3 regions of the Alteromonas sp. S015 genome follow, and region 2 is predicted to be linked to each of the others. Evidence: predicted binding sites of a transcription regulator. Region 2 holds the regulator's gene; each other region holds the start of a gene.
What was found. The regulator FNR, encoded in region 2, switches genes on or off when oxygen is low (the NO sensors DNR and NnrR bind a similar motif). The targets are predictions, from matches to a motif close to TTGATCTAGATCAA.
Positions count from the first base shown of each region.

Region 1: a site for FNR is predicted at 1,820-1,833, ahead of V7R42_RS06430 (OmpW family outer membrane protein). Genes of this name have one in related genera too.
Region 3: a site for FNR is predicted at 1,564-1,577, ahead of V7R42_RS17680 (GbsR/MarR family transcriptional regulator). Genes of this name have one in related genera too.

Region 1 covers NZ_JAZETO010000003.1:2,331-5,612, forward strand. The annotation lists gene aroE (shikimate dehydrogenase) at 1-477, opposite strand, end outside; gene V7R42_RS06425 (group II truncated hemoglobin) at 476-907, shown strand; gene V7R42_RS06430 (OmpW family outer membrane protein) at 1,032-1,706, opposite strand; gene hemF (oxygen-dependent coproporphyrinogen oxidase) at 1,939-2,871, opposite strand; gene V7R42_RS06440 (Sua5/YciO/YrdC/YwlC family protein) at 2,868-3,282, opposite strand, start outside.
Region 2 covers NZ_JAZETO010000006.1:236,276-239,557, reverse strand. The annotation lists gene uspE (universal stress protein UspE) at 1-603, opposite strand, end outside; gene fnr (fumarate/nitrate reduction transcriptional regulator Fnr) at 872-1,609, opposite strand; gene V7R42_RS13090 (sulfite exporter TauE/SafE family protein) at 1,655-2,314, opposite strand; gene ccoS (cbb3-type cytochrome oxidase assembly protein CcoS) at 2,301-2,531, opposite strand; gene V7R42_RS13080 (heavy metal translocating P-type ATPase) at 2,533-3,282, opposite strand, start outside.
Region 3 covers NZ_JAZETO010000010.1:66,016-69,297, forward strand. The annotation lists gene V7R42_RS17675 (ATP-binding protein) at 1-1,391, opposite strand, end outside; gene V7R42_RS17680 (GbsR/MarR family transcriptional regulator) at 1,617-2,174, shown strand; gene V7R42_RS17685 (cytochrome ubiquinol oxidase subunit I) at 2,186-3,282, shown strand, end outside.

The DNA.
Region 1 (3,282 bases), on a different contig from region 2:
TTCCTCTGCTTTCGCTTTGGTTCTATTGGTGATGGTTAAAGAGGCGGCCCCTGCTTTTAATAACGGGGAGATTACGCCACGGGCTGCGCCGCCGGCACCAATAAGCAACACGCGCTTACCCTTAATTTCCACACCGCTGTTAAGCAAGTCGTTTACCAGCCCTACACCATCAGTGTTGAATCCCCATATTTCACCGCTGTCACCATTCATTAGCGTATTAACAGCTTGTGCATCTTTGGCTGCTTGGTCATCTACCTTTGCCAAGTTGAATGCATCAAGCTTAAAAGGCATGGTGACGTTACAACCTACCGCGCCTTCCTGAGCTAAAAACGCGTTGGCGGCATCTACAAAACCGTCTACTGGCGCAAGTATCTTTTCATAAGAAATCTTTTCTCCCACTTGTTCAGCAAACATTTGATGGATAGTTGGTGATAAACTCTGTGCAATAGGATTTCCGAATACAGCGAATTTTTTCATGGGAATACGAGACTTATTTAATATAAAGAAGAAAAGCGATAATCGTGCTTCGCAGAGTACACCATATGAACGTATAGGTGGAGAGGAGAAAGTACGGGAATTAGCAAATACGTTTTACGACATAATGGAAACCGATCCACTCGCCAATGAACTGCTAGCTATTCACCCCCAGCCATTAGACAGAATTCGCCACGTGTTCTTTCTATATTTAAGTTTATGGCTTGGTGGTCCTGATGATTATCAGCAGCAGTATGGCCACCCGCGTCTGCGTGCACGCCACCTACCTTATACCGTAACACCAGAGTTAAAAGCGCAGTGGATGTATTGCATGCGAAAAGCCATGTTTAAAACGGTTGAAGATATCGCCTTAGCTCAACAGTTGATAGACGCACTTGATCAACTCGCCAATCACATGGTGAATACAAAATAAAAAAGCGCGTTGAAAGGATTAACCTTTTAACGCGCAACTCCCCTGTTACTGTCTACGCTCTTTATGGCGCATAAAGTAGTGCAATTGTGAAAGCCTAATAGTTAATAAGGCGTGAAACTAAGAATTAGAATGTGTAACCCACCGATAAGGTATACACCCAAGGATCTATTTCAATATCACTTACCTTTCCAGCAGCATCACCCACTTTGAAGGTTGCTTCGGTATCTATATCAATGAATCGAACCGATGCATTGACATGCCATTTGGTATCAATTTGGTAATCCATTCCCACCTGTGCCGATAAGCCAAATGAATTATCAAGCGATAGGTCGCTTAAGCCAGCTGTTTCATTCGCACCTGTAAACTCTTCATCAAAGATAAAGGTATAGTTGATACCTGCACCAATGTACGGCTGAAACGCAGAGCTGGCATCATTAAAATAGTAGTTCGCAGTAAGCGTTGGAGGTAGGTGCGTTACCTCACCAAGCTGGTTGCCTGTACCTAACGGGTCAGCAACAGAAAAATTAACGTCGTGCTTAAAGGGTGTTGCGGCAAGCAGCTCGATATTAATGTTGTCAGTAATAAAGTACGCTACATTTAAACCTAGTTGAGTATCGTTATCGATATTAAGGGCCACGCCAAGATCAGTTCCACCCGCGACGATGTTAGAAGTCGATTCGTCAGGAGCAACTGTAGTAACACCTCCACGAACAATCCAGTCGCCCTGTTGATGAGCGCTAGCTAAAGGTGAAAGTGCAGCAAGTGTAAGGCAAAGTGCAGATAAAGTGTGTTTGCGCATGATGTGTCTCTTTTGTTTTTAACTAAGATGGCGTTACTTTACGCCTGTGGTTAAGAGAAACATTGATCCAGCGCAAGCTTGATAACTCACTGAAACACTGATGATATTCAACCTTGATGTAGATCAAAAAAACGCCGCATTAACGTTAATACGGCGTTTTTTAGTCATTAAAGATTCGTGCTGTTATAGGCAGTAAACTTTAGAATCTTAACGCTGCCTAGTTGAAAAATCATCACCAATCGGTGGGTTTTAACCAATCTGTAAGCTTAGCTTCGGCGCTCCCTGGGGTAGGTGTATAACAATACTCCCAGCGGGCAAGTGGCGGCATTGACATTAAAATGGACTCCGTACGACCGCCAGTTTGCAACCCAAATAAAGTGCCGCGATCAAATACTAGATTAAATTCAACGTAGCGGCCTCGCCGATAAAGTTGAAAATCACGCTCTCTTTCGCCAAAATCGGTTTGCTTACGACGCTCTACAATAGGAACGTAAGCATCGATAAAGCCATTGCCAACGGCCTGCATAAACGCAAATGACTGTTCAAAGCCCCATTCATTAAGGTCGTCAAAAAACAAGCCACCCACGCCGCGAGTTTCATGGCGATGCTTTAAATAAAAGTAGTCGTCGCACCACTTTTTGTACTTAGGGTAGACATCATCGCCAAATGGTTTGCACAACTTCTTCGCAGTGTCATGCCAATGCAAAACGTCATTTTTAAACGGATAAAAAGGCGTCAAGTCGAAGCCGCCGCCAAACCACCAAATAGGTGCTTCGCCCTCTTTTTCTGCAATAAAAAAGCGAACATTAGCATGAGATGTTGGGATATACGGGTTATGTGGATGAATAACGAGTGATACCCCCATGGCCTGAAAGTTTCTTCCTGCTAATTCAGGTCGATTAGCCGTTGCTGATGCAGGCATTTGACTGCCAAACACATGGGAAAAGTTAACGCCGCCTTGTTCAATCACCGCACCATTTTTTAATACTCGAGAACGGCCACCGCCACCTTCTTCACGCTGCCAGCTATCTTCAACAAACTGACCTTTTCCGTCGGCGAGCTCGAGGGTTTGGCAGATTGTGTCCTGCAGCCCTAGTAGATAGCTTTTTACTTGCTCTATTACTTCAGCGGCATTTTTACCGTCCAGTAATTCTGCTGATGTCATGCTCTTATTACCTCTGCTGTGTCACCATCGCGAATGATACTGGGTTTAGTTGCACCGCCTACTGCACCATCAACGTAGAAAACGGAATCAGCGAATACGGCTTTTGCCTCTTCAGTAGTGGTAGCCGGCGGTTGGCCGGTTAAGTTAGCGCTGGTAGAAACTAATGGTTTTCCTAGTTTATTACACAAGTCCACTACCACAGGGTGATTAGTAACGCGCACCGCTATTTTACTGTGCTTTCCCGTTAACCACGCAGGTGCCGACGCCGATTTGGGCAACAACCAGGTGTTAGGCCCTGGCCAACTTGAAAAAATATCGGTGCGTCTGTCAGGGCGAATGGCGTTGTCGTTAACATAAGGCAGTAGCTGGCTGTAATTCGCAGCGATTAAGATCACGCCTTTTTCCACAGGC
Region 2 (3,282 bases):
GTTTAGAGGCGTTGACGGGTAGCTGTTCACCAAATTAACGTTACCTTTTAGTAAGGATGCGTAGTCATTAGCAATGAGGGTAAGTTTGTCGTTTAGTGCGGCGTGTTCATCGTCTTCGCTGCCTACGTTTACCGCAGCAATAATCTCTCCGCCTTCTGGCCAGCCGTGCTCTTTAACGAGCAGCACGGGGCGAGGGCACTTACGCATTAAATGCCAGTCTGTAGGCGTGAAAATGACAGAAGCAAGATCGTCGTGCTTTTTGGTTGCCTTTACCACTATATCGATCTGGTTGTTTAGGGTGTAGTAAATGATCGACTCATACGCACGATTATTCCACTCTACAACTATGTCAGTTTCTGTGAACCCTTGTTCTCTTAAGTGGGTCGCTAACCATTTAGCGTGCTCTTTCGTTACCGCATCGCGCATTGACTCGCGTTCATCGGGGCTAAGCATCGTCGCCATATCATAAGATAAATCATAAACCACCATCATAGCGATAACTGAAGCGCCCGTTTTTGAAGCGAGTTCATAAGCTCGGCTAAGTGCAGGTTGGTTATCGCGCTCGGCATCTACCACGGCCAGAATTCGTTTACACTCAATCATAACGTCCCCTTAACTACGAAACTTAGTAGCGGCTGTCCAAATCGATGTTCTTTAACAAATAGCTCATAATAACTATAATCGACATTGTGAAAAACGTAAGTTGTTTTAGATCAAGAATTTTACAAGCCAGTTATTAAGCATTGATATTTATGTTCATTAAACACATAGAGGGGCGGAAAGGGATAGACGTTAGAAGGAGCTGAATGTTACAAAACGTTATTGCATAAAAAAGCGCGCATTACGCGCGCATTGTCGAGACAAAAAAACATCATCCGCAGACAACGCTTGGACCGTTTAGCGCTGCTAATTTAGTGTTGAGTAGATCGAAATCTACAATAGTGATTAGTTTTCCGTCCACTTTTATGATGTTGTCTTTTTGAAAACGACTTAACAGACGACTAATGGTTTCTATCGTCAATCCTAAATAGTTTCCAATTTCGTTACGCGTCATGGTTAAGTGGAATTCTCTGTGCGAAAAACCACGCTCCTCAAAGCGCTGCGACAAATGTGAAATGAAGTACAATAGACGCTCTTCGGCAGTGCGCTTGTTTAAAAGCATGATCATGTCGTGATCTTGTTTTATTTCCGCGCTCATGAAGCTCATAATCTGGTGGCGAAGCTTTGGAAATTGTACTGACATTTCGTCGAGGGTTTCGTAGGGCAGTTCACAGACCATGGCGGTTTCTAAGGCAGAGGTATAACTTTGATGTCTGTTTTCCCGTAAGGCATCAAAACCAATAATGTCACCAGGAAAATGGAAGCCTGTAATCTGTTCTTCACCTTCAGTATTAGTTACGAAAGATTTAAATGAGCCAGTTCTCACAGCGAATAGAGAACGGAACTTATCGCCAGTTTGAATAAGCGTATCACCTTTGTGAAGCGGCTTTTTACGCTCGATTATATCGTCAAGAGACTCAATTTCTGTCTTGTTTAACGCCACCGGTAAACATAAGTGACTAAAACTACAGTTTTGACAGTGAATAGAAAATTGGCTTCCTTTGCTCATAATGCACGCTCTCTAAAAGAATACCGGACAATAATACACCCATTTTTAAACGATTGCTTCATGAATAACATAAGCGGCATATATTGCCATCATTACTGCAATTATTTGTCTAAAATGATGGTGCTGAAAACTACGCATAATATATTGGCTGCCAGCGCTTGCAGCGAGCAAGGTGGGTAATGTACCTAAACCGAAGAAAAACATAGTAGCAGCACCTTCAAGCGCATTACCCGCTGCCAGTGACCAAGTCAGTGTTGAATACACGAGTCCACAAGGCAACCAGCCCCAGATAAACCCATAAGGTATGGCACTAAAAGGAGTTTTGAACGGCAAAAAGCGCTTAGATAACGGCTGGAGTTTGGAAAAGAGTCCTTTACCTGCATTTTCAAGTAGCGCTAAGCCTGTCCACCACTTGCCCAAATAGCAGGCTAACAGAAGCAACATAACTCCGCTAAGTAGAGAAAGGGCATAGTTGGCAAGGGGGATATAGTCTGCTGCTATTTTTCCAAGTGCTCCGGTCATTGCGCCAGCGATGGTATAGCTCACTATACGCCCCATGTTATAGGCAAGGGTATAGGGCAGTGCTGAAGCGCCTTTAGGCGATACCATCCTGAGCGCCGCGACTATTCCACCGCACATACCTACACAGTGCACACCGCCTGCTAAGCCAATTAGAAAGGCCGAGAAGTAATTAATCCCTTCCATGTGGCGCTTGGCTTTTATCTATTTTACTGTCTTGCAGTTGCTTGCGTTGCTCAGCGAGCTTTTTTTCTTCAGGCGGAAGATCATCGTCAAACAGTATGCTGTAACCCTGACGGTCTAAGTCTTCAAATTGATTGGTTTTCACCGCCCAAAAGAATATCACGATAGCAACGGCAACGATAATGATGGCGATTGGAATCAATACGTAAATAATACTCATGCTATTTGCTCAAAAGTCGCGTTGAGTTTGTAACTACAATAATACTGCTTAACGACATACCAACAACAGCCATCCATGGAGAAAGTAGTCCAGATACGGCGAAAGGTAAGATCAAGACGTTGTAACCTACCGACCAACCAATATTTTGCCTTATTTTTTGCTTCACTTGATGCGCAGTTCGAATAAGTTCTGGCACAGAAAGCAACTGATCGCCAAGTAATATCACGTCGGCGGCAGTTTTAGCCACGTCGGTGGCATTACCCACTGCAATCGCCACATCAGCACTGGCAAGAACAGGCGCGTCGTTGATACCGTCACCCATCATCATCACTTTGGCACCAGATTGCTGCATAGCTTGAACGGTTTCGTACTTTTGCTCTGGTGTTAGGCCACCTTTAGCCGTCGAAATAGGCAGTGTTGCGGTAAGCGCGTTAACGTTTTGTTGTGTGTCACCACTCAAAACGGCAAGGGTATGGCTTGTAGCTAATATATCGAGCGTTTCTTGCGTATCTTCTCTCAGCGTATCCTTCACTTCATACGCCGCCATAATATGTCCCTTAACCGTAAGAAACACGTTAGCTGAAGGGAAGTCATCAATGAGTTTTAGCTGTGATTCGTTAACGCTGAATGCTGCAGAACCCATAGAAAACAACGTGTCATTGATTTCACCACTGATACCGCCTCCTGGTGTGACGTTAAAATTAGTCACTTTGTGAAGAGGGCATTCGCTAGAATCGACACTACCGCGAGA
Region 3 (3,282 bases), on a different contig from region 2:
GCCGCGTCTCGACCCGCCCAGCGAATTGTTTTGTCACGCTGTTCTCGAAACCATACGGTGAAGTAACCCAACTTGGCAGATACACAAGAAATGTACATACCGCGTATACCGTTAAGCGAACAGTTTTCAGAAACCTCATCTGCTAACCGGTTAATGGCTATTGACTGTTCTGAATCGCCGATAGAAAACTTGCCTAACAATCGGGTTAAGGTTTTTTCTGAAGGCGTTTTCCCAACAGAGTAATTACCTGTTGGTGTAACTACCGCCATACCACAAGCATCAGCAACTTCCAGCAAAGGGGTTTCCTTGTGCGATATAGCCTCGAGAGGGTTTGAGTAGGAAGTGAGTTGATGCACAATATTGTTCAGCTTACGCTGACGTGCTTGAAACTGCTCTTTCTTGGAATGAAGCGCTTTGGTATGCATTTGCCAGGCATAAAGGTGTCCAAGTGATTCGCAGACTAAACGCTTTTTCTGGTCGACGTATTTGGGCTCACTATTGTGGCAAGCGAGCAGCCCCCACAGCTTTCCTTCGAACACAAGCGATACGGAGAACGATGAACGAATACCCATATTTTTCAAGTAATTAATATGTATAGGTGAAACTGAACGAACCATGGACATAGAAAGATCTATCGGCGTGCGTTGCGCTTCAATTAAAGGTGGCTGTAGAGGCACAGGTTGCTCCTCAACATCAAATACACAACGCACACGGTTCTTAAGGTAGAGTTCTCGAGCTTGTTTAGGAATATCCGATGCAGGAAACTTTAGCCCTTTAAATGAACGCGAGTCTGGTTCAGCTGCTTCTCCGATGACTTCGCCGCAATAGGTATTATCAAACTGATAAACCATCACAACATCGAAGCCGATATAATCTTTAAATACCTCCGCTATCGCATCTGCGACGTCATCAATCGAGTCCTTGTCATCTACGTTAGGTAATAAGGCGCGAATATCTACATCCATTGGCACCCATTGCTGGGCCGCTTCATAACTCAACTGAGGAGTGGGTTCTAACTCTATTACCAGTAAACCATTTGAATCAAATGCAACGCCGCTGCCTTCCTTTTCCCAGTTATCTAGCCAAAGCGCATTTTTTGCAAATTTCCACTGATAGGCGTGGCGAACACTTCCACCTTTTACTGCGTTATGGATAGTTTTGAATGTGGGCGCATCTGCCGAAGGCACATCAATTAGGTCTGTGACTGGTGTTTCTCCTGCCACTATAGCTACTTTAAATAGCTCTTTTATGTTTTCACTAAATACCTGAATTTTTTTGGTATCAGGGTTTATCGCGATGACATATCCAAAGCTCTGAACGCTTTCGATTAAATGAATGGCCTCGTCTTCACAATTTTGAAGTGAAGGCTGTGAGTATTGATTTTGTTGCATTACCTTGCGCCGAGAAATTTGGAAAGCGAACTTTCATGATTAGAGCAGTAAATATCGCCACGATAACAACTTATCGTTAATAAATCATGTAATATCGAAGAGACTTTCTCGATTCACATTCATTAATTAACAAATTAAATATTGCTAATAACGTGCTTTATTATTGCTTTTTTTGATCTGACGCAATAAACTTTCAGTAATTTCTGAAACTTCTGGAATATAAAAATGAAAATGACGCCTTTAATTACTTCTGCGGTGATGCACTTTGGAGAAATGGGAAGTCGCTGGGGTTTTAATCGAACAGTAGGGCAAATTCTTGCACTTATTGTATTAAATGAAGAGCCTATTTCAGCACAAGAGGTTGCCGATGCGCTCAATATCTCTAGAGGCAACACCAGCATGGGTTTAAAAGAGCTTCAGTCATGGCGCTTAGTTAAACAGCACCATGTTCCTGGCGAGAGAAAGGAGTTTTTTATTCCCGCGGGCGATATCTGGACACTGGCGAACCGAGTATTTGAAGAGCGAAGAAAGCGCGAGATAGACCCAACCATGAGTCTACTGCGTGATTTGTTGCTTGACGCACCTGCCAATGAAAAAGAGGCAAGTGCACAACATAAACTGAACGAAATTCACGATTTACTCGAATCAATTACGGCATGGTCTGAAGAGCTTCAAAATCTTGGACCTGAAAAGTTAAACACGTTGATGAAGTTGGGTTCTGGCGTGGGCCGTATGCTTGAGCTTAAGGACAAGCTACTTCCGGGGAAAAACAGCGTTAACTAAGGGGGCCTTCTGTGGATGCATTCTTGCTGTCTCGTTTACAATTTGCGTTAAATATTAGTTTTCATATTTTGTTTCCAACCATCACCATGGCGATGGGCTGGTTTCTATTTTACTTTAAGCTGCGCTCTAATATTTCGGGTCACCCTGTGTGGATGCGTATGTATCGCTTTTGGGTACGTGTCTTTGCCCTAAGCTTCGCCTTGGGTGTAGTAAGCGGCGTCACCATGTCATTTCAGTTTGGTACTAACTGGCCTGGATTTATGGAGAAAGTAGGTAATGTGGCGGGGCCACTACTCGGTTATGAGGTACTTACCGCCTTTTTCTTAGAAGCCACGTTTTTAGGCATCATGCTGTTTGGCATACGCCGTGTTCCGAACTGGCTGCATACGGCTTCAACCCTCATTGTTGCACTTGGCACTACAACCTCTGCGTTCTGGATTTTGGCGCTTAATAGCTGGATGCAAACCCCGCAGGGCTTTGAAGTGGTCGACGGTGTGGTGTATGCCACAAACTGGAAGGAAATTATTTTTAACCCGTCTTTCCCCTACCGCTTTGTACACATGATGTTGGCGTCTGGTCTAACGGCCAGTTTCCTTATAGCCGGCCTTTCAGCCTACCGCATGCTTAAAGGCGACGATAAGCTTGCGCCCAAGCTCGCACTCAAAACAGCTACCTATACGGCAGCAGTGTTAATTCCTCTGCAAATTTTTGCTGGCGACATGCATGGTTTAAATACGCTTGAGCATCAACCTCAAAAGGTAGCAGCGATGGAAGGACTATGGGAAACCACTGAAGGTGCGCCCTTATTGCTTTTTGCAATTCCAGACGAAGAGAGTAAAGAAAATCATTTTGAAGTTCCCATTCCTTATGGTGCAAGCTTAATCCTTACCCATGAGCTTAAAGGCGAGATAAAAGGGCTAAACGAGTTTGAGGGGGAACATCCGCCGGTTGCCCCTGTGTTCTTCGGTTTTAGAGTCATGGTGGGTATGGGCGTGTTGATGCTTGCTGTGTCATGGCTTGGCAGTCTTTATCTTATGCGCAACAAAGACTTCCCCGTTTGGCTTAAACGCACGTTTGCAGGCATGGCGTTTAGCGGCTGGATAGCAAC